Regions from separate parts of the Enterobacter sp. H2G27 genome, predicted to be linked through region 2. Evidence: predicted binding sites of a transcription regulator. Region 2 holds the regulator's gene; each other region holds the start of a gene.
The links. The regulator CRP, encoded in region 2, controls carbon source genes, mostly activating them, when cyclic AMP is high. The targets are predictions, from matches to a motif close to ATGTGANNNNNNTCACAT.
Positions count from the first base shown of each region.

Region 1: focA (formate transporter FocA) is a predicted target of CRP. The motif match lies at 1,372-1,389, and genes of this name have one in related genera.
Region 3: serC (3-phosphoserine/phosphohydroxythreonine transaminase) is a predicted target of CRP. The motif match lies at 1,261-1,278, and genes of this name have one in related genera.
Region 4: ACW9E7_RS13870 (YfcZ/YiiS family protein) is a predicted target of CRP. The motif match lies at 3,406-3,423, and genes of this name have one in related genera.

Region 1 covers NZ_JBSVSI010000001.1:1,272,889-1,277,953, reverse strand. Annotated here, with positions in the region: gene ycaO (30S ribosomal protein S12 methylthiotransferase accessory factor YcaO) at 1-1,041, shown strand, start outside; gene focA (formate transporter FocA) at 1,448-2,305, shown strand; gene pflB (formate C-acetyltransferase) at 2,357-4,639, shown strand; gene pflA (pyruvate formate lyase 1-activating protein) at 4,843-5,065, shown strand, end outside.
Region 2 covers NZ_JBSVSI010000001.1:3,902,816-3,907,928, reverse strand. Annotated here, with positions in the region: gene argD (bifunctional acetylornithine/succinyldiaminopimelate transaminase) at 1-1,141, shown strand, start outside; gene ACW9E7_RS18680 (YccS/YhfK family putative transporter) at 1,138-3,225, opposite strand; gene crp (cAMP-activated global transcriptional regulator CRP) at 3,283-3,915, opposite strand; gene ACW9E7_RS18670 (OsmC family protein) at 4,227-4,631, shown strand; gene ACW9E7_RS18665 (phosphoribulokinase) at 4,698-5,113, opposite strand, start outside.
Region 3 covers NZ_JBSVSI010000001.1:1,278,279-1,283,391, forward strand. Annotated here, with positions in the region: gene ycaO (30S ribosomal protein S12 methylthiotransferase accessory factor YcaO) at 1-395, opposite strand, end outside; gene ACW9E7_RS05960 (DUF421 domain-containing protein) at 523-1,215, shown strand; gene serC (3-phosphoserine/phosphohydroxythreonine transaminase) at 1,378-2,466, shown strand; gene aroA (3-phosphoshikimate 1-carboxyvinyltransferase) at 2,535-3,818, shown strand; gene cmk ((d)CMP kinase) at 4,004-4,687, shown strand; gene rpsA (30S ribosomal protein S1) at 4,799-5,113, shown strand, end outside.
Region 4 covers NZ_JBSVSI010000001.1:2,937,421-2,942,533, reverse strand. Annotated here, with positions in the region: gene ACW9E7_RS13885 (formate/nitrite transporter family protein) at 1-762, opposite strand, end outside; gene mlaA (phospholipid-binding lipoprotein MlaA) at 1,076-1,828, shown strand; gene fadL (long-chain fatty acid transporter FadL) at 1,873-3,156, opposite strand; gene ACW9E7_RS13870 (YfcZ/YiiS family protein) at 3,529-3,813, shown strand; gene fadI (acetyl-CoA C-acyltransferase FadI) at 4,060-5,113, shown strand, end outside.

The sequences.
Region 1 (5,065 bases), 2.6 Mb from region 2:
GGTTTCCCAATCTTTGCCTATGACGGTTCGCTGGGCGGCAAGTACCCGGTTATCTGCGTCGTGCTGTTCAACCCGACAAACGGCACCTGTTTCGCCTCCTTTGGCGCGCACCCTGACTTCGGCGTGGCGCTGGAGCGTACCGTCACCGAGCTGCTGCAGGGCCGTAGCCTGAAAGATCTCGACGTGTTCACACCGCCAACGTTTGACGATGAAGAGGTGGCTGAACATACCAACCTCGAAACCCACTTCATTGACTCCAGCGGTTTGATCTCCTGGGATATGTTCAAACAGGACGCAGACTATCCGTTCGTGGACTGGAGCTTTGCAGGAACAACGGAAGAAGAGTTCGCAACGCTGATGGCGATTTTCAAAGCCGAAGACCAGGAAGTTTACATTGCCGACTACGAGCACCTGGGCGTCTATGCATGCCGCATTATTGTTCCCGGCATGTCCGACATCTACCCTGCAGAAGATCTGTGGCTGGCGAATAACAGCATGGGTGCACATCTGCGCGAAACGCTGCTGGCTCTTCCGGGCAGCGAGTGGGAGAAAGAAGATTATCTGAACCTGATCGCCCAACTGGACGAGGAAGGCCACGACGACTTCACCCGCGTACGCGAACTGCTGGGTCTGGCGACCGGTAAAGACAACGGCTGGTACACCCTGCGTATTGGTGAGCTGAAAGCGATGCTGGCCCTGGCGGGTGGCGACCTGGATCAGGCCCTGGCCTGGACCGAGTGGACCATGGAATTCAACCAGTCGGTCTTCTCTGCCGAGCGCACCAACTATTACCGTTGCCTGCAAACCCTGCTGCTGCTTGCACAGGAAGAGGATCGCGAACCGCTGCAATACCTGAACGCTTTCGTGCGCATGTACGGTGCTGAGGCTGTAGAAGCAGCCAGCGCGGCCCTGAGCGGCGAAGCGCCGTTTTATGGCCTACAGGCTGTTGATAGCGATCTGAAAGCCTTCCCGGCGCACCAGTCGCTGCTGAAGGCCTACGAAAAACTGCAGAAAGCAAAAGCCGCTTACTGGTCAAAATAAGCGCACATAACATTACCAGCAGTAGGCGTATTCAATCGTCTGGGCTATATTACGGGGCAATTTCATTGCCCCGTTTTTTATTTTCTTCGGCAATGACTGTTGATTGTAATAATAAAGTTAAACATGGGTAAATATAATAATATTTACCTGGGCTTTACTGTTACTTTTTATGGTAAATACTCCATATTAATTAACTGTATCCGAGGTGGCTGAACGAAAAAATTCAACTCTTTTCATAACTTTTAAAATTTATTTTTATACAGATAATCAAACACTTACTCCGCATTTGCTGTAAATCCATACACACTGCGGGCCTATAAGCCAGGCGAGATATGATCTATATCAATTTCTCTTCTATAATGCTTTGTTAGTATCTCGTCGCCGACTTAATAAAGAGAGAGTTAGTGTGAAAGCTGACAACCCTTTTGATCTTTTACTCCCTGCTGCGATGGCCAAAGTTGCCGAAGAAGCGGGTGTCTATAAAGCAACGAAACACCCGATGAAGACGTTCTATCTGGCGATCACGGCTGGTGTGTTCATCTCTATCGCTTTCGTCTTCTACATCACCGCCACCACCGGTACTGCCGGAATGCCTTTCGGTATGGCCAAACTGATTGGCGGCATTTGTTTCTCACTGGGTCTGATTCTCTGCGTCATCTGCGGCGCCGACCTCTTCACCTCAACGGTGCTGATTGTCGTGGCAAAGGCCAGCGGAAGAATTACCTGGGGTCAGCTGGCACGTAACTGGCTTAACGTCTACGTGGGTAACCTGGTTGGCTGTCTGCTCTTTGTTTTGTTGATGTGGCTTTCTGGCGAGTACATGACCGCCAACGGTGGCTGGGGCCTTAACGTCCTGCAAACCGCCGACCACAAAATGCACCACACATTTATCGAAGCCGTTGCTCTCGGCATCCTCGCTAACCTGATGGTCTGCCTGGCTGTATGGATGAGCTACTCGGGTCGTAGCCTGATGGACAAAGCCTTAATTATGGTTCTGCCGGTTGCGATGTTTGTTGCCAGCGGCTTTGAGCACAGTATCGCGAATATGTTCATGATCCCAATGGGCATTGTCATCCGCGACTTTGCGAGCCCGGAGTTCTGGACCGCAGTTGGTTCATCCCCGGAAAGTTTCTCACACCTGACTATTATGAATTTCATTACTGATAACCTGATCCCTGTCACTATCGGGAACATTATCGGTGGGGGTCTGTTAGTTGGGTTGACATACTGGGTCATTTACCTGCGTGGCGACGATCATCATTGATGGTTTTCTCAGGCAGTAAATAAAAAATCCACTTAAGAAGGTAGGTGTTACATGTCCGAGCTTAATGAAAAGTTAGCCACAGCCTGGGAAGGTTTTGCGAAAGGTGACTGGCAGAATGAAGTAAACGTACGTGACTTCATTCAGAAAAACTATACCCCGTATGAAGGTGACGAATCCTTCCTGGCTGGCGCAACTGACGCGACCACCAAGCTGTGGGACAGCGTAATGGAAGGCGTTAAACTGGAAAACCGCACTCACGCGCCAGTTGATTTTGACACCTCCGTTGCTTCCACCATCACTTCTCACGATGCTGGCTACATCAACAAAGCCCTTGAGAAAATCGTTGGTCTGCAGACTGAAGCACCACTGAAACGCGCAATCATCCCGTTCGGTGGTATCAAAATGGTTGAAGGTTCCTGCAAAGCGTATAACCGCGAGCTGGATCCAATGCTGAAAAAAATCTTCACCGAATACCGTAAAACCCACAACCAGGGTGTATTCGATGTTTACACCAAAGACATTCTGAACTGCCGTAAATCTGGCGTTCTGACTGGTCTGCCAGATGCGTATGGCCGTGGCCGTATCATCGGTGACTACCGTCGCGTTGCGCTGTACGGTATCGACTTCCTGATGAAAGACAAGTACGCGCAGTTTGTTTCCCTGCAGTCCGACCTGGAAAATGGCGTAAACCTGGAAGCGACTATTCGTCTGCGTGAAGAAATCGCTGAACAGCACCGCGCGCTGGGTCAGATCAAAGAGATGGCGGCGAAATATGGCTGCGATATCTCTGGTCCTGCTACCAACGCTCAGGAAGCTATCCAGTGGACCTACTTCGGCTACCTGGCCGCAGTTAAGTCTCAGAACGGTGCAGCAATGTCCTTCGGTCGCGTATCCACCTTCCTGGATGCCTACATCGAACGTGACCTGAAAGCAGGCAAAATCACCGAGCAAGACGCTCAGGAAATGATTGACCACCTGGTCATGAAACTGCGTATGGTTCGCTTCCTGCGTACCCCTGAATACGATGAGCTGTTCTCCGGTGACCCAATCTGGGCAACTGAATCCATCGGCGGTATGGGCGTTGACGGCCGTACTCTGGTAACCAAAAACAGCTTCCGCTTCCTGAACACCCTGTACACCATGGGTCCTTCTCCGGAGCCGAACATCACCGTTCTGTGGTCTGAAAAACTGCCTCTGAACTTCAAGAAATTCGCGGCTAAAGTGTCCATCGATACCTCTTCTCTGCAGTACGAGAACGATGACCTGATGCGTCCGGACTTCAACAACGACGATTACGCTATCGCTTGCTGCGTAAGCCCAATGGTTGTTGGTAAACAAATGCAGTTCTTCGGTGCGCGTGCAAACCTGGCGAAAACCATGCTGTACGCAATCAACGGCGGCGTTGATGAAAAACTGAAAATGCAGGTTGGTCCTAAATCTGAGCCGATCAAAGGCGATGTGCTGAACTATGATGAAGTCATGGAGCGCATGGACCACTTCATGGACTGGCTGGCTAAACAGTACGTCACTGCACTTAACGTTATCCACTACATGCACGACAAGTACAGCTACGAAGCCTCTCTGATGGCGCTGCACGACCGTGACGTTATCCGCACCATGGCGTGTGGTATCGCAGGTCTGTCCGTTGCTGCTGACTCCCTGTCTGCAATCAAATATGCGAAAGTTAAGCCAATTCGTGACGAAGACGGTCTGGCTATCGACTTCGAAATCGAAGGCGAATATCCGCAGTTTGGTAACAACGATTCTCGCGTTGATGACATGGCGGTTGACCTGGTAGAACGTTTCATGAAGAAAATTCAGAAACTGACTACCTACCGTAACGCTATCCCGACTCAGTCTGTTCTGACCATCACCTCTAACGTTGTGTATGGTAAGAAAACCGGTAACACCCCAGACGGTCGTCGTGCTGGCGCGCCATTCGGCCCAGGTGCTAACCCAATGCACGGTCGTGACCAGAAAGGTGCGGTTGCCTCTCTGACTTCCGTCGCTAAACTGCCGTTTGCTTACGCGAAAGATGGTATCTCTTACACCTTCTCTATCGTGCCAAACGCGCTGGGTAAAGACGACGAAGTGCGTAAAACTAACCTCGCGGGTCTGATGGATGGTTACTTCCACCACGAAGCGTCCATCGAAGGTGGTCAGCACCTGAACGTGAACGTCATGAACCGTGAAATGCTGCTCGACGCGATGGAACACCCTGAGAAATATCCTCAGCTGACCATCCGCGTATCTGGCTACGCAGTACGTTTTAACTCCCTGACTAAAGAACAGCAGCAGGACGTTATCACCCGTACTTTCACTCAGTCCATGTAAGTGGAATTGACTGAAATCACGCGTTAACAAGCGTACAATAAAGGCTCCACGTCAGTGGGGCCTTTTTAGCACCCTCTCCACCTCAGTCTCTTTTGTCCGCTATCTATACTTAATGGATAACAGCCAAAACAGACTTAACACAGCCGGCTTTGAGCTGTGCATACACAGGCCCGGGACGGGCCGATGATGGAGATATCACCGCAATGTCAACTATTGGTCGTATTCACTCCTTTGAATCCTGTGGCACCGTTGATGGCCCGGGCATCCGCTTTATCACCTTTTTCCAGGGCTGCCTGATGCGCTGCCTGTACTGCCATAACCGCGATACCTGGGACACGCACGGCGGCAAAGAAGTGACCGTTGAAGACTTGATGAAAGAGGTGGTGACTTACCGCCACTTTATGAACGCGTCCGGTGGCGGCGTCA
Region 2 (5,113 bases):
CCCGGTGAAGGGAAAAGGCAGCCGCGTCTGGGATCAGCAGGGTAAAGAGTATGTGGATTTCGCGGGTGGTATTGCGGTCACGGCGCTGGGTCATTGCCATCCCGCGCTGGTGGAGGCGCTGAAAACCCAGGGCGAAACCCTGTGGCACACCAGCAACGTGTTCACCAACGAACCGGCGCTGCGCCTGGGCCGCAAGATCATTGATGCTACCTTTGCGGAACGCGTGCTGTTTATGAACTCCGGCACTGAAGCCAACGAAACTGCCTTTAAGCTGGCGCGCTACTACGCGACAACGCGCCACAGCCCGTACAAAACCAAAATCATCGCCTTCCACAACGCCTTCCACGGACGCTCTTTCTTTACCGTCTCTGTTGGCGGCCAGCCGAAGTATTCCGACGGGTTTGGCCCAAAACCGGCCGACATCGTCCACGTGCCGTTTAACGATCTGCACGCGGTGAAAGCGGTAATGGACGACCACACCTGCGCAGTTGTTGTCGAACCGATCCAGGGTGAAGGCGGCGTGACCGCGGCAACCCCGGAATTCCTGAAAGGGCTGCGCGCGCTGTGCGACGAGCATCAGGCGCTGCTGGTCTTTGATGAAGTGCAGTGCGGGATGGGGCGTACCGGCGATCTGTTCGCTTATATGCACTACGGCGTGACGCCGGATATTCTGACCAGCGCCAAAGCGCTTGGCGGTGGTTTCCCGGTGAGTGCGGTACTGACGACACAGGAGATCGCCTCTGCGTTCCACGTCGGTTCTCACGGCTCCACCTACGGCGGTAACCCGCTGGCGAGCGCCGTGGCGGGTGCCGCGTTCGACATTATCAACACGCCAGAGGTGTTGAACGGCGTTAGCGCGAAGCGCGAGCTGTTTGTGAAACACCTGAAAAAGGTTGATGAGCAGTACGACGTGTTCAGCGAGATCCGCGGGATGGGGCTGCTGATTGGCGCCGAGCTTAAGCCGCAGTACAAGGGCCGCGCTCGCGACTTTCTGCACGCCGCCGCTCGCGAAGGGGTGATGGTGCTCAACGCCGGACCGGACGTCATGCGCTTTGCGCCGTCGCTGGTGGTGGAGGATAAGGACATTGAAGACGGGTTAACCCGGTTTGCCGCGGCGGTTGCGAAGATCGTTAAAGGCTAATATTCGGTTCGTTTCAACCGGCGCGTTAACCAAATGCCGTGATGCGGACGCTGACGCCATGCCACCGACGAAATGGTGTGCATGGTGTTCAGATGCCCCAGAACGCGCTGCAAGTGCTGCTCCAGGGTGCTCATTGGCCCGTGGGTCAACGTCTCCGGCGCTTCCAGAATGTTTGAGTCTCCCGACTCGCCCGGCGCGTCATACTCCAGACGCTGCTGACACCTCTGCAACGCAATTTCACATGACTGCAGATAGCGCTGCGCCAGGTCCGGCGTCAGCATCGTGTGCTCGCGCGCCAGCGTGGTCATGGCGTTAATGTGCTCGACGATAAACTGGCTGTGCGTCACCCAGAGCTTCATATCGGCCAGATAGTGCGAATTAAAGCCCGGCTCCTGCATCGCCTGGTTAAGCGAGTTGAACAGGGCGTTGTGCGCCTGGTTGACCTTCATGCGCTGATAGGCCAGCGGGGACGGCTGCGGGTCGTCGCTCAGGATCAGGCGAATGGCCTGCTGGTCGGCCTCCAGCGCGTCGTGGGCGTTCTGTCTCAGCAGCCCGCTCTGCCATTGCGGCCAGAGCCAGACCATGCCGCCAAAGGCAATCAGGCAGCCGATCAGAGTATCAATCAGCCTGGCGACAATAAACTGTTCGCCATTGAGCGTAAGCAGCTGCAGGGTATATACCGCCGTCACCGTAAAGCCCACCATCGCCCAGCCGTAGTTTTTGCGGATAATTAGATAGCTCACCAGCGTGATCGCCAGCATCCCTGCAAGGGTATAGCCTTCCGGCACGTGGAAGTGCAGCGTCACGCCCGCAATGATCAGTCCGGCCATGGTGCCGCCCGCCCGGTGCAGAATACGCACCCGCGTGGCACCGTAGCCGTTCTGAGTGACAAACAGCACGGTCATTAAGATCCAGTAGGGCTTCGGCAGATGCAGCGCCATGCCCATCAGGCTGGCGGTACTGAGCATCACGCTAATCCTTGCGGCGTTGCGCAGGGCGGAAGATTTAAAAGAAAGATAGCTTTTGAGCGCGGGCAATAACGGCAGCCGTTTTTGCTTATCCGCCATCAGGTCGCGGGGATAAAGCGGACGCTGGGTGCGCAATACCCGGGCGATGCGGCTGAAGTGCCAGGCGGCAAACTGTCCGACCGGGTTATCCGGATGCTGGCGGGCGATTTTCTCCAGCGCGCCGAGCTGTTTATCCATGTTAAAGCGCGTGGGGTAGCGGTGATAGAGAATATCATCGGCCAGCACCCGCAGGCGTGCGGAGACGGTCTGCGCGTTCCAGCGGATCACCGCTTCGGCATGGCTGCGCTCGACCAGCTTTTGTACCTCCTGCGGGTGGTGCAGGCTCACGGAGATATGTTCCTGTAGATCCAGCCCGACCTGGAAGGTGCGCAGCAGGCGTTTGTACTCGTGGTTCTTGTTGGCGGCGAGCATGTGTAGCTGCTGATAGCACTGGCTTATGAGATCCACCACCTTCTGCTGGCGCGTCAGCAGCGGCGGTAAGGATTTTTCCGGATCGGTATGCTGGGTGAGCAGGGTGTATTTGGCCTCGCAGTAATCCGCAAGCTGCACATAGAGCAGGCTCAGGGATTCGCGCAGCGGCTGTTCCCGCCACAGCCAGAACCAAAACCAGTTAAACAGCCCGTACCACAGCGTCCCCAGAGCGTAGATCAGCAGCGGCTCCCACACCGGCATATTCCCGGCGAGACTTAGCGTGAAAATGGCCGCAATCAGCGACGCGGGAAGCAGGCGGGCGTGCAGCGAACTGATTTCCGCCGTGACGCCGAGGGTCATCGCCAGCACGGTCAGGATCAGCGGCAGCGGGATATCACGAGCCAGTAAAAGCTGTACGGCGAGGCTACAGCCCGCAAACAGGCAGCCGCCAACGATCAGGCGTTTGAAAAAGCGCTTATGCGGCGTGTCCAGACCGGCGATGTTGCAGCAGGCGGGCACGAGGGAAAACAGCAGGCCTTGTTGAAGATGTCCGAGGATCAGGCCTATGGCCACAGGAAGACACAACACCAGCGTTTGTCGCAGTGCGTAGTTAACTTCCGGGTGATAGATCAGCCTGCGCCACATGGGGAATAGAGACAAAAACGGCGTGACACCTTGCGATGGCACGCCGTTTAAGCGGAATTAACGCGTTCCGTAGACCACGATGGTTTTACCGTGGGCGGAGATCAGGTTTTGATCTTCCAGCATTTTCAGGATACGGCCTACTGTTTCACGGGAGCAACCGACGATCTGACCAATTTCCTGACGGGTAATTTTAATTTGCATGCCGTCCGGGTGGGTCATGGCGTCTGGCTGTTTCGCCAGGTTCAGCAGGGTCTGCGCGATACGACCGGTAACGTCCAGGAAGGCGAGGTTACCCACTTTCTCTGAGGTGACCTGCAGACGGCGTGCCATCTGGGAAGAAAGACGCATCAGAATGTCAGGATTAACCTGAATCAGCTGACGGAACTTCTTGTAAGAAATTTCAGCCACTTCACATGCTGTCTTTGCACGAACCCAGGCGCTACGTTCCTGGCCCTCTTCAAACAGGCCCAGTTCACCGATGAAATCGCCCTGGTTCAGATAAGAAAGGATCATCTCTTTCCCTTCTTCATCTTTGATCAGCACTGCCACCGAGCCTTTAACGATGTAATACAACGTTTCCGCTTTTTCACCCTGGTGAATCAGCGTGCTCTTTGATGGGTACTTATGAATGTGGCAATGAGACAAGAACCATTCGAGAGTCGGGTCTGTTTGCGGTTTGCCAAGCACCATGCGCTGTTATCCTCTGTTATAAGCTGTCACCAGAGTCATCAGATGCATCCGGACTCTGGGGTTGCAATCGAATTCTTACCCATACCCTGGGAAGTCGGCTACCGTAACGTTTCGCAGCCAGTAAAGTTTGATGTCCTCTGCATACATGTGTAACGTCAATGTATTACTGTAGCATCCAGAGTGTTTTAGCATAGCTTTCGCCGCGTGTCTCCTGGTGTCTCGCTTCAGCATGATGCAGGTCGCCTTCCATTGCGAGAAATGTAACGCACGCGTAATCTGTCACCAAAAATGCAACGTTGGAGTTTAAGAATATGCAAGCGCGCGTGAAATGGGTTGAAGGTTTAACGTTCCTGGGCGAGTCCGCGTCAGGGCACCAGATTTTAATGGACGGTAACTCCGGCGATAAAGCGCCAAGCCCAATGGAAATGGTGCTGATGGCGGCAGGCGGATGCAGCGCCATTGACGTGGTGTCGATTCTGCAAAAAGGTCGTCATGACGTGACGGATTGTGAGGTTAAACTCACCTCAGAACGTCGTGAAGAGGCACCACGTCTGTTCACCCATATTAACCTGCACTTTGTGGTCACCGGTAAAGAACTGAAAGACGCGGCGGTTTCACGTGCGGTGGACCTGTCTGCGGAGAAGTACTGCTCTGTGGCGTTAATGCTGGAGAAAGCGGTAAAAATCACGCATTCGTATGAAGTGATCGAGGCGTGATCCATGGGGCATCGTGCGTGTTGATGCCCTCACCCTAACCCTCTCCCACAGGGAGAGGGAACATGCTCATGCGATCTGTTTCCCTTCCATCAACCGCTCCACCAGCGGCGTCATGATGAGCTCCATCGCCAGCCCCATTTTTCCGCCCGGTACGACCAATGTATTCATGTGAGAAATAAACGAGCCCTGCAGCATCGCCAGCAGCCAGGGGTAATCAATACCTTCAAGATTGCGGAAATGAATAACCACAAAGCTCTCATCCAGGGATGGGATACTTTTGGCGGCAAACGGGTTGGAGGTATCCACCGTCGGCACGCGCTGGAAGTTGATATGGGTGCGGGAGAACTGCGGCGTCAGGAAGTTGATGTAATCTTCCATGGAGCGTACCACCGAGTCCATTACCGCCTCTCGCGAATGGCCACGTTCGCTCATGTCGCGCGTCAGCTTCTGGATCCACTCCAGGTTCACGATAGGGACCACAC
Region 3 (5,113 bases), 2.6 Mb from region 2:
GGATCGTAGAAGGCACGCAGGCGTGCGTCGAGAATACCTTCCGGCAGTTCGTCGTCTTCGGTCAGCGGGAACCATTTTTCATTTGGATAGTGAACGAACGGGCCGTTAGCGATGGTCTCGCCCAGCCAGAAGTCAGCGAAGAAATAGTTGGTGGACAGACGCTCAAAATACTCACCCAGCGCAGAGGCCAGTGCCGCTTTTTTTGTCGCGCCTTTACCGTTGGTAAAGCACAGGGCACAGTCTTTATCGCGAATATGCACGGACCAGACGTGAGGCACCGGATTGAGCCAAGAGGCTTCTTCGATGTTAAAACCCAGGTCGGTCAGTTTCTGCTGGAAGCGAGCGATGGAATCTTCCAGAGCGGCATCTTTGCCGGGGATAAACGTTTGAGTCATGGCGTTCACTTTTATCGTACGTAAAGCGCGCAATGATACGGGTTTTGAGTGACGGGTGCTATCTTCGGCGAAAATAAATGGCTGGGCTATGCTTAGTGGCAGTAACTGACTGTTAAGGCATAGAAAAATGAAAGCATTTGATCTCCAGCGGATGGCGTTTGATAAAGTTCCTCCTGAATTTCTGGGCGAAGTGGCGCTCCGCAGCCTGTATACCTTCGTACTTGTCTTCATGTTTCTTAAAATCACCGGCCGTCGCGGCGTACGGCAGATGTCGCTCTTTGAGGTGTTGATCATCCTGACGCTGGGCTCGGCGGCGGGGGATGTCGCCTTCTATGATGATGTGCCGATGGTGCCGGTGTTTATCGTTTTTGTTTCACTGGCGCTTCTTTATCGCCTTGTCATGTGGCTGATGTCGAAAAGCGAAAAGCTGGAAGATCTGCTTGAGGGGAAGCCGGTCGTTATCGTCGAGGACGGGCAGTTGGCCTGGGAAAATGTACAAAGCGCCAATATGACCGAGTTCGAGTTCTTTATGGAGCTACGACTGAATAGCGTTGAACAGCTCGGGCAGGTGCGTCTGGCGATCATGGAGACCAACGGGCAGATCAGCGTCTATTACTATTCTGACGACGAGGTGAAGCCGGGACTGTGTATCCTGCCGGATATGCTGATCGAGCGTTTCAGAACCGTACCTGAGTCAGGCGAGTATGCCTGCGTGAGATGTAGTCATGTGCTCGCGATGCACCCGGGGGAGCGTCAATTATGCCCCCGCTGTGCAAATCCGGAATGGACGAAGGTTAGCCGGGCCAAACGCATCACCTGACAGCCATTTTGTCGGTTTTGTGATGGCGAGGCGGCAGATTGTTTTGTGTGACGCGGGACACATTTCACGGGTCATAAGTTTTAGACATTGCGGCGCGTGTCACTGAATGATAAAACCGATATCCACAGTTATAACTTATGGCTTTTAGCGTGGTGAAGGGAAATGGCTCAAGTCTTTAATTTCAGTTCAGGTCCGGCAATGTTACCGGCAGACGTGCTTAAACAGGCTCAACAGGAACTCTGTGACTGGAACGGTCTCGGTACGTCGGTGATGGAAATCAGCCACCGTGGTAAAGAGTTTATTCAGGTGGCCGAAGAGGCAGAAAAGGATTTTCGCGATCTGCTGAATATTCCCTCGAACTACAAAGTATTGTTCTGCCACGGCGGTGGACGCGGCCAGTTTGCAGGCGTTCCGCTGAATATCCTCGGTGACAAAACGACGGCTGACTACGTTGACGCGGGCTACTGGGCTGCGAGCGCCGTTAAAGAAGCGCATAAATACTGCACGCCGAATGTTATCGACGCCAAAGTGACCGTTGATGGCCTGCGCGCCGTGAAGCCAATGAGCGAGTGGCAGCTTTCTGATAACGCAGCCTATCTGCACTACTGCCCGAACGAAACCATTGACGGGATTGCCATCGACGAGACGCCAAACTTCGGCAGCGATGTCGTGGTTGCCGCCGACTTCTCCTCCACCATTCTGTCTGCGCCAATTGATGTCAGCCGCTACGGCGTTATCTATGCGGGCGCGCAGAAAAATATCGGTCCGGCCGGTTTGACTATCGTCGTCGTGCGTGAAGACCTGCTGGGTAAAGCACATACATCCTGCCCGTCGATTCTCGATTACACCGTGCTGAACGATAACGATTCTATGTTCAACACCCCACCAACGTTTGCCTGGTATCTTTCAGGCCTGGTCTTCAAATGGCTGAAGCAAAACGGCGGCGTGGCGCAGATGGACAAGGTGAATCAGCAGAAAGCTGAACTGCTGTATGGCGTGATCGACAAAAGCGATTTCTATCGCAACGATGTGGCGAAAGCTAACCGTTCCCGGATGAACGTGCCGTTCCAGCTGGCGGACAGCAGCCTGGATAAAGTGTTCCTTGAAGAGTCCTTCTCGGCAGGCCTGCATTCGCTCAAAGGTCACCGTGTCGTTGGCGGCATGCGTGCCTCCATCTATAACGCTATGCCGCTGGAAGGCGTTAAAGCTCTGACGGATTTCATGATCGACTTCGAACGTCGCCACGGTTAATAGCGCTGTTTTCACCCCCGTAGCCTGCTGCGGGGTTTTTATTATGTTGAGTTGAGAGTTAAGTTTTCATGGAATCCCTGACGTTACAACCTATCGCGCGGGTAGATGGCACCATTAATCTGCCTGGTTCAAAAAGTGTCTCGAACCGCGCTCTGCTGCTGGCAGCACTGGCAAACGGCACCACCGTCCTTACAAACCTGCTGGACAGCGATGACGTACGCCATATGCTCAATGCGCTGAAAGCGTTGGGTGTTCATTACATTCTCTCCGACGATCGTACCCGCTGCGAAGTGACCGGCAGCGGCGGCGCGCTGCAGACGGATGAAGAGCTTGAGCTGTTTCTGGGCAACGCGGGTACCGCGATGCGTCCGCTGGCGGCGGCCCTGTGTCTTGGGCGCAACAACATTGTGCTGACCGGCGAACCTCGCATGAAAGAGCGTCCGATTGGCCATCTGGTGGATGCCCTGCGTCAGGGCGGCGCGCAGGTTGAGTATCTGGAGCAGGAAAACTATCCGCCACTGCGTCTGCGCGGTGGTTTTAACGGCGGTCATGTCGAGGTTGACGGCAGCGTCTCCAGCCAGTTCCTGACGGCACTGCTGATGACCGCGCCGCTGGCACCGCAGGATACGGTTATTACGATTAAAGGCGAACTGGTCTCCAAACCTTATATTGATATCACCCTGCACCTGATGAAAACCTTCGGTGTCGAGGTGGAAAACCAGTCTTATCAGCGCTTCGTGGTGCGTGGAGCGCAGCAGTACCAGTCTCCGGGCAGCTATCTGGTTGAAGGCGACGCTTCTTCGGCTTCTTACTTCCTGGCTGCGGGTGCGATCAAAGGCGGTACCGTGAAGGTCACCGGTATTGGTCGCAATAGCGTGCAGGGCGACATACGTTTTGCGGACGTGCTGGAAAAAATGGGCGCGGTTGTGACCTGGGGTGATGACTTCATCGCCTGTACCCATGGCGATCTGAATGCCATCGACATGGACATGAACCATATTCCGGATGCGGCGATGACCATTGCCACTGCGGCGCTGTTTGCAAAAGGCACCACCACGCTGCGTAATATCTACAACTGGCGCGTAAAAGAGACTGACCGTCTGTTCGCGATGGCGACCGAGCTGCGTAAGGTCGGCGCTGAGGTGGAAGAGGGCGAAGACTACATTCGCATCACGCCTCCTGCAAAACTGCAGGTTGCCGAGATCGGAACCTACAACGATCACCGTATGGCGATGTGCTTCTCGCTGGTGGCGTTGTCAGACACGCCTGTGACCATCCTTGACCCGAAATGTACGGCGAAAACTTTCCCGGACTACTTCGAACAGCTGGCACGCATTAGCACGCTGGCCTGATAACATCTTGCCGCATCGCCTGATGCGGCATTTCCTTACGCTTCCTGACGAACACTTCCGTTCATTTCTTCTACACTCTGCTTCAATCAATCCGTAATTTGCACGCAAAGGTAACAGTTGCGCACGTTGACGCGTATAATGCGCGGCGTTCATGTAAACGGTATGCCTTATTTAAGGAGAAAAAGATGACGGCAATTGCCCCGGTAATCACCATTGATGGGCCGAGTGGCGCAGGGAAAGGGACTCTGTGCAAAGCGATGGCGGAAGCATTGCAATGGCATCTTTTAGATTCGGGAGCAATCTATCGCGTGCTGGCTCTGGCTGCGCTACATCATCACGTGGACGTGGCGTCAGAAGAAGCGCTGGTTCCGCTGGCCGCGCATCTTGATGTGCGTTTCGTGTCGACCGATGGCAACCTGGAAGTGATCCTTGAAGGGGAAGACGTGAGCGGGGAAATCCGTACTCAGGAAGTGGCGAATGCGGCCTCTCAGGTAGCGGCCTTCCCGCGCGTTCGTGAGGCGTTGTTACGTCGTCAGCGCGCGTTTCGTGAAGCCCCGGGTTTGATCGCGGACGGACGCGATATGGGAACCGTGGTATTCCCTGATGCACCTGTGAAAATTTTCCTTGACGCCTCTTCGGAAGAACGCGCTCAGCGCCGCATGCTTCAGTTGCAGGAGAAGGGGTTTAGTGTTAACTTTGATCGCCTTTTATCCGAGATAAAAGAGCGCGATGACCGCGATCGTAACCGCGCCGTCGCTCCACTTGTTCCAGCAGAAGATGCATTAGTTCTGGATTCAACCAGTTTAACTATTGAGCAAGTGATTGAAAAAGCGCTACAATATGCGCGCCAAAAACTGGCACTCGCGTAATCGCGACCGATTTAGCAGTACCCCCGCTGCAATGGATTGACGGCGGGTATGTGAAACAACCCCATCCGGCACGGAGCCAGGTGGACGTTAATATTAACCTGAAGATTAAACATGACTGAATCTTTTGCTCAACTGTTTGAAGAATCCTTAAAAGAAATCGAAACCCGCCCGGGTTCCATCGTTCGCGGTGTTGTTGTTGCTATCGACAAAGACGTAGTACTGGTTGACGCCGGTCTGAAATCTGAGTCCGCCATTCCGGCAGAGCAGTTCAAAAACGCCCAGGGCGAGCTGGAAATCCAGGTTGGCGACGAAGTTGACGTTGCTCTGGACGCAGTAGAAGACGGCTTCGGTGAAACCCTGCTTTCTCGTGAGAAAGCGAAACGTCACGAAGCTTGGATCACGCTGGAAAAAGCTTACGAAGAAGCT
Region 4 (5,113 bases), 970 kb from region 2:
ATCGCTCCAGTGAAGCGTACCGTTAAAGACCAGATAGAGGATTTCAACGGTCCCGACCACAATATGCGTGGTGTCCGCCAGCGCAATCAGCCAGGTCATCAGTATGATCACGACAATTTTGGCGCTGCCTGCTGAAGGGAACATCCACACCATCGTGGCGATAATCCAGCCGGAGATGATGGCATTCGAGAACATCTCGACCGGCGTGTTTTTCATTACATCCATGCCGATTTTTACAAACGCATCCCGTGTGGGTTCATCAAATATCGGCATATATTCAAACGCCCAGGCCGCGATGCCCGTGCCGATGATATTTCCCAGCAGGACCACGCCCCAGAGCCGCATCAATAAACCGAAATTCCCGAGTGTGGGGTTTTGCATCACCGGCAGAACCGCGGTCACCGTGTTTTCAGTAAATAGCTGCTGGCGGGCCATGATGACGATAATAAAGCCGAAGGTATAACCGAGGTTCTCGAGTAAAAAACCGCCGGGTACGCCCTCCAGCTGCACATGAAATATCCCTTTCGCAAGCAGAGATGCTCCCATTGAGAGCCCTGCAGCGATGGCTGACCAGAAGAGAGCCATCGCGTCGCGCTCCATCTCTTTTTCACCGTCCTGGCGGATATGCTCGTGAATGGCCATCGCGCGGGAAGGGAGGCGATCTTCGTCAATTTCTATTTTCTCGCCGCGCGCTTTCTCCTCGCTTTCAATTTCAAGTTCCTCATTGCTCTCGCCAATTTTTTCTTCGCCCACTTCTTTCATATATGCTCCCGGAGATTGATCTTTCTGTTAAGCGTAGCGGCTTTTGTCGGGATGCCTGTGGGGATGCTCTTAAATTGGCAGCAATGACAACAAAGGTGATACATCTCTTTCAAAGGCATTATAAAATTGCCAGCGAAACGAATTCTAAAAGCCAGGCTATGCTGAGATCAGAGTCACGCTGGTTACTGCCCGTAATTGTGCTCATAGACATCGGTAAACGTGCTGTTACAATCGCTTGCACGTTTACAGACGGAGCATCAGGCTCCGTTACGGATGGCAATCAACGATAGCCATACTGAACAGGGAGATATTTATGAAACTTCGGCTGTCGGCGCTTGCGCTGGGCGCGACGATGCTTGTGGGCTGCGCCAGCTCTGGGGAGCAAACGGGCCGCTCCGATCCTCTCGAAGGATTTAACCGCTCCATGTATAGCTTAAACTACAACGTGCTGGACCCGTATGTGGTTCGCCCGGTGGCAGTGGCATGGCGCGATTATGTTCCACAGCCCGCGCGTAACGGGTTAAGTAACTTTACCAGCAACCTCGAAGAGCCTGCGGTAATGGTGAACTACTTCCTGCAGGGCGACCCCTACCAGGGGATGGTCCACTTTACCCGCTTCTTCCTGAACTCCATTCTGGGGATGGGCGGCTTTATTGACGTCGCAGGCATGGCGAACCCGAAACTTCAGCGTGAACAGCCGCACCGTTTTGGTAGTACGCTGGGGCATTATGGTGTCGGTTACGGCCCTTACGTTCATCTGCCGTTCTATGGCAGCTTCACCGTGCGTGATGACGGCGGTGATATGGTCGATACGCTGTATCCGGTTCTGTCATGGCTGACCTGGCCGCTGTCGGTGGGTAAATGGACGGTAGAAGGGATTGAAACCCGCGCGCAATTGCTCGACTCTGATGGCCTGCTGCGCCAGTCTTCTGACCCGTACATTATGGTACGTGAAGCGTACTTCCAGAATCATGACTTTATTGCCAACGGCGGTAAGCTGAAGCCGGAAGAGAATCCAAACGCGAAGGCGATCGAGAACGAACTAAAAGATATCGATTCTGAGTAAATAAAAAAGGTGAGCAATGCTCACCTTTTTTGATTCTGTCGCGATTAGAACGCGTAGTTGAAGTTCGTACCGAACAGCCAGGCTTTACCTTCAGAGGTAAACTCGTAAGGGCCTTCCTGGAACGTCACTTTCTGACCGTGCATATAAGATACGCCCGCATCGATGGATGCATTCTCGTTGAACGCATACGTCGCGCCCGCGCTTAACCAGAAACGGTCCTGATCCGGAATGGAAATGGAACGTTTGTCTGCCGGAACCGGGCTGTCGTCAAATGCGATACCGGAGCGGAATGTCCAGTTTTTATCGTAGTAGTAGGTGGTACCCAACGCAATACGATAGGCGTCGTGGAAGCTTTCGTCCTTATAGAACAGCGTCTGGCCATTGGTTCCGGTCGCTTTCAGCTCCTGGAACTGGCTCCAGCTGGTATAGGCCAGGCTATAGTGGATAGCCCATTGCGGCGCAACACGGTTGTAACCGGACACTTCCCACATTTCTGGCAAATGCAGTGACAGTGAACCTGGAACGGTCTGGTTGGACGTTCCCCAAGGAATGGTTGTACCCGCACCAGGAACCAGGTTGTTCACAGGCGTCAGGATGCCGCTCTTGTAATCGCCGTCGAAGTCAATTTTCACTTCGGAACGATAGGTCAGGCCCCAACGGTTGTTTTTGTCCAGCTCGTACAGGATACCGGCGTTCCAGCCATAGCCCCATTCATCACCTTCAAGACTGGCAATTTTATTGCTGTTTTTAGGCAGGCGCGCAGTCTGTTCCCCGGAATAACGTTCGATTTTGGCATCGGCGTAGACGGCATCAAAGCCCAGACCAAAGCTCCAGTTATCGTTCAGGCGATACGCACCGCTCAGGTTGAGGTTCAGCGTAGTAAGGTCTGTTTTACCGCCGTATTCACCAGCCGGGTAGTTGTTATTGAACTCGGTAGCCAGGCCGTAGTTAGACGTTACGGATGCACCCCAGCCAAACTGTTCGTTAATAGGCGCAACGAAGTGCAGGTTGGGGATCCATGCTGTTGGGGCAATGTTGTCCGCTTTAAGGCTCGCACCCGTATAAGGCGACTTACCAGAAACGTTGACATCAGGGTCGATATAAACCGCACCGGCAGAGAAAGTCGGACGATCGAACATCATGATCAACGCGGGGTTACGACTCGCGTTACCCGCATCATCAGCAATAGCGCCTTCCCCGGAATACGCACGGCCAAGGCCAGAGGAAGAAAATTCGTTTAACTGAAAGCCCGCTGACCAGGCGGAAGTGGAGACGAGTGCCACTGCGACTGCCAGCGCAGTCTTGTTGAACAGGGTTTTCTGGCTCATGACCATAACCTCATTGAGTTATTTTTATTCAATAATTGTTACATACCGTAACAGGAGCGCGAAGTGTAGGGTCTGAGGTATGACAGACAAATCAGACCAGTGGCCAGAGTATAGGTCTGACCAGCCAGAATGTTGCAAGTTTGTTTATTAATATTTTCAAACATGTTTCGCGAAACGAGATCTGGTTGGCAAAATTGTGACCATCGCGACTCACCCAAAAGGGTGGTTTTTGTTCTGGATCATTTTTTAGTGTGATATTGGTCACTTATCCGTTTTTGCACCATTAACGGCTGGAGAGAGCCCGCGCCGGGGCGTAAAATATCAGCATCGTGTTTATCTCGCGCGCTGCGCGAATACAGAGGAAATTGAGCTATGAGTAAATGCAGTGCTGATGAAACCCCGGTTTGCTGCTGTATGGATGTTGGGACCATCATGGACAACTCCGATTGCACCGCGTCTTACAGCCGTGTGTTCACTAACCGTGCCGAAGCGGAAGAGACCCTGGCCGCGCTGAGCAAGCGTGCGCGTGATGTTGAATCCGATCCGTGTGAAATCAAGTCGACCTTCACCGAAGTGGAAGGCGGCGTGAAGCTGGACATCGACTTTGTTTTCGCCTGCGAAGCAGAAACGCTGATTTTCCAGCTGGGTCTGCGTTAATCCTTTTTGCCCGGCGGCGCTTCGCTTGCATGGGCCTACGATTGTGTAGGCCGAGTAAGGCAACGCCGCCACCCGGCAACAAACCGCACAAATGCCCCTGCCATGCAGGGGCATTTTCTTTTTCTTCTCTGTGTTTTAGCTCGCACTTTTTCGTTTCCCCGATTGGCTGAATGTAAAAAAATGGTTAAGACTATTATCAGGTCAGACCACTTTATGTTTGCGAAAAATTTTTTACAGGGGAGTGTTATGAGTCAGGCATTACCGCTAATTACCCGTCAGGGCGATCGCATTGCCATAGTCAGTGGATTGCGAACGCCATTTGCGCGTCAGGCAACGGCGTTTCATGGCATACCGGCCGTTGACCTGGGGAAAATGGTAGTGGGGGAGATGCTGGCTCGCAGCGAAATTCCGCCTGAGGTCATCGAACAGCTGGTGTTCGGTCAGGTCGTGCAGATGCCTGAAGCCCCCAACATTGCGCGGGAAATCGTCCTTGGTACCGGGATGAATGTGCACACCGATGCCTACAGCGTCAGTCGCGCCTGCGCAACCAGTTTCCAGGCCGTGGCGAACGTCGCCGAAAGCCTGATGGCGGGGACTATCCGCGCCGGGATTGCGGGCGGGGCAGACTCCTCTTCGGTGCTGCCGATTGGGGTCAGTAAAAAGCTGGCGCGTATCCTGGTCGATGCCAACAAAGCCCGTACGACGGGTCAGAAACTCAAACTCTTCTCGCGTTTACGTCTGCGCGATCTGATGCCCGTGCCACCTGCCGTAGCGGAATACTCCACTGGCCTGCGCATGGGCGATACCGCCGAGCAGATGGCGAAAACCTACGGCATTACCCGTGAAAAGCAGGATGCGCTGGCGCATCGCTCGCATCAGCTTGCGGCAAAAGCCTGGTCGGAAGGCAAGCTGACCGACGAGGTCATGACCGCCTACATTCCGCCCTATCGCGAACCGCTTGCGGAAGATAACAATATTCGCGGCACCTCGACGCTGGCGGATTACGCAAAGCTGCGCCCGGCGTTTGACCGCAAGCACGGCACGGTGACGGCGGCGAACAGTACGCCGCTGACGGACGGGGCCGCCGCCGTGATCCTGATGACCGAATCCCGCGCGAAAGAGCTGGGCATCACTCCCCTGGGCTATTTACGCAGCTATGCCTTCACCGCCATTGATGTCTGGCAAGACATGTTGTTAGGTCCGGCATGGTCGACGCCGCTGGCGCTGGAGCGCGCGGGGCTGACGATGGCTAATTTAACCCTGATTGATATGCATGAAGCGTTTGCCGCGCAGACTCTGG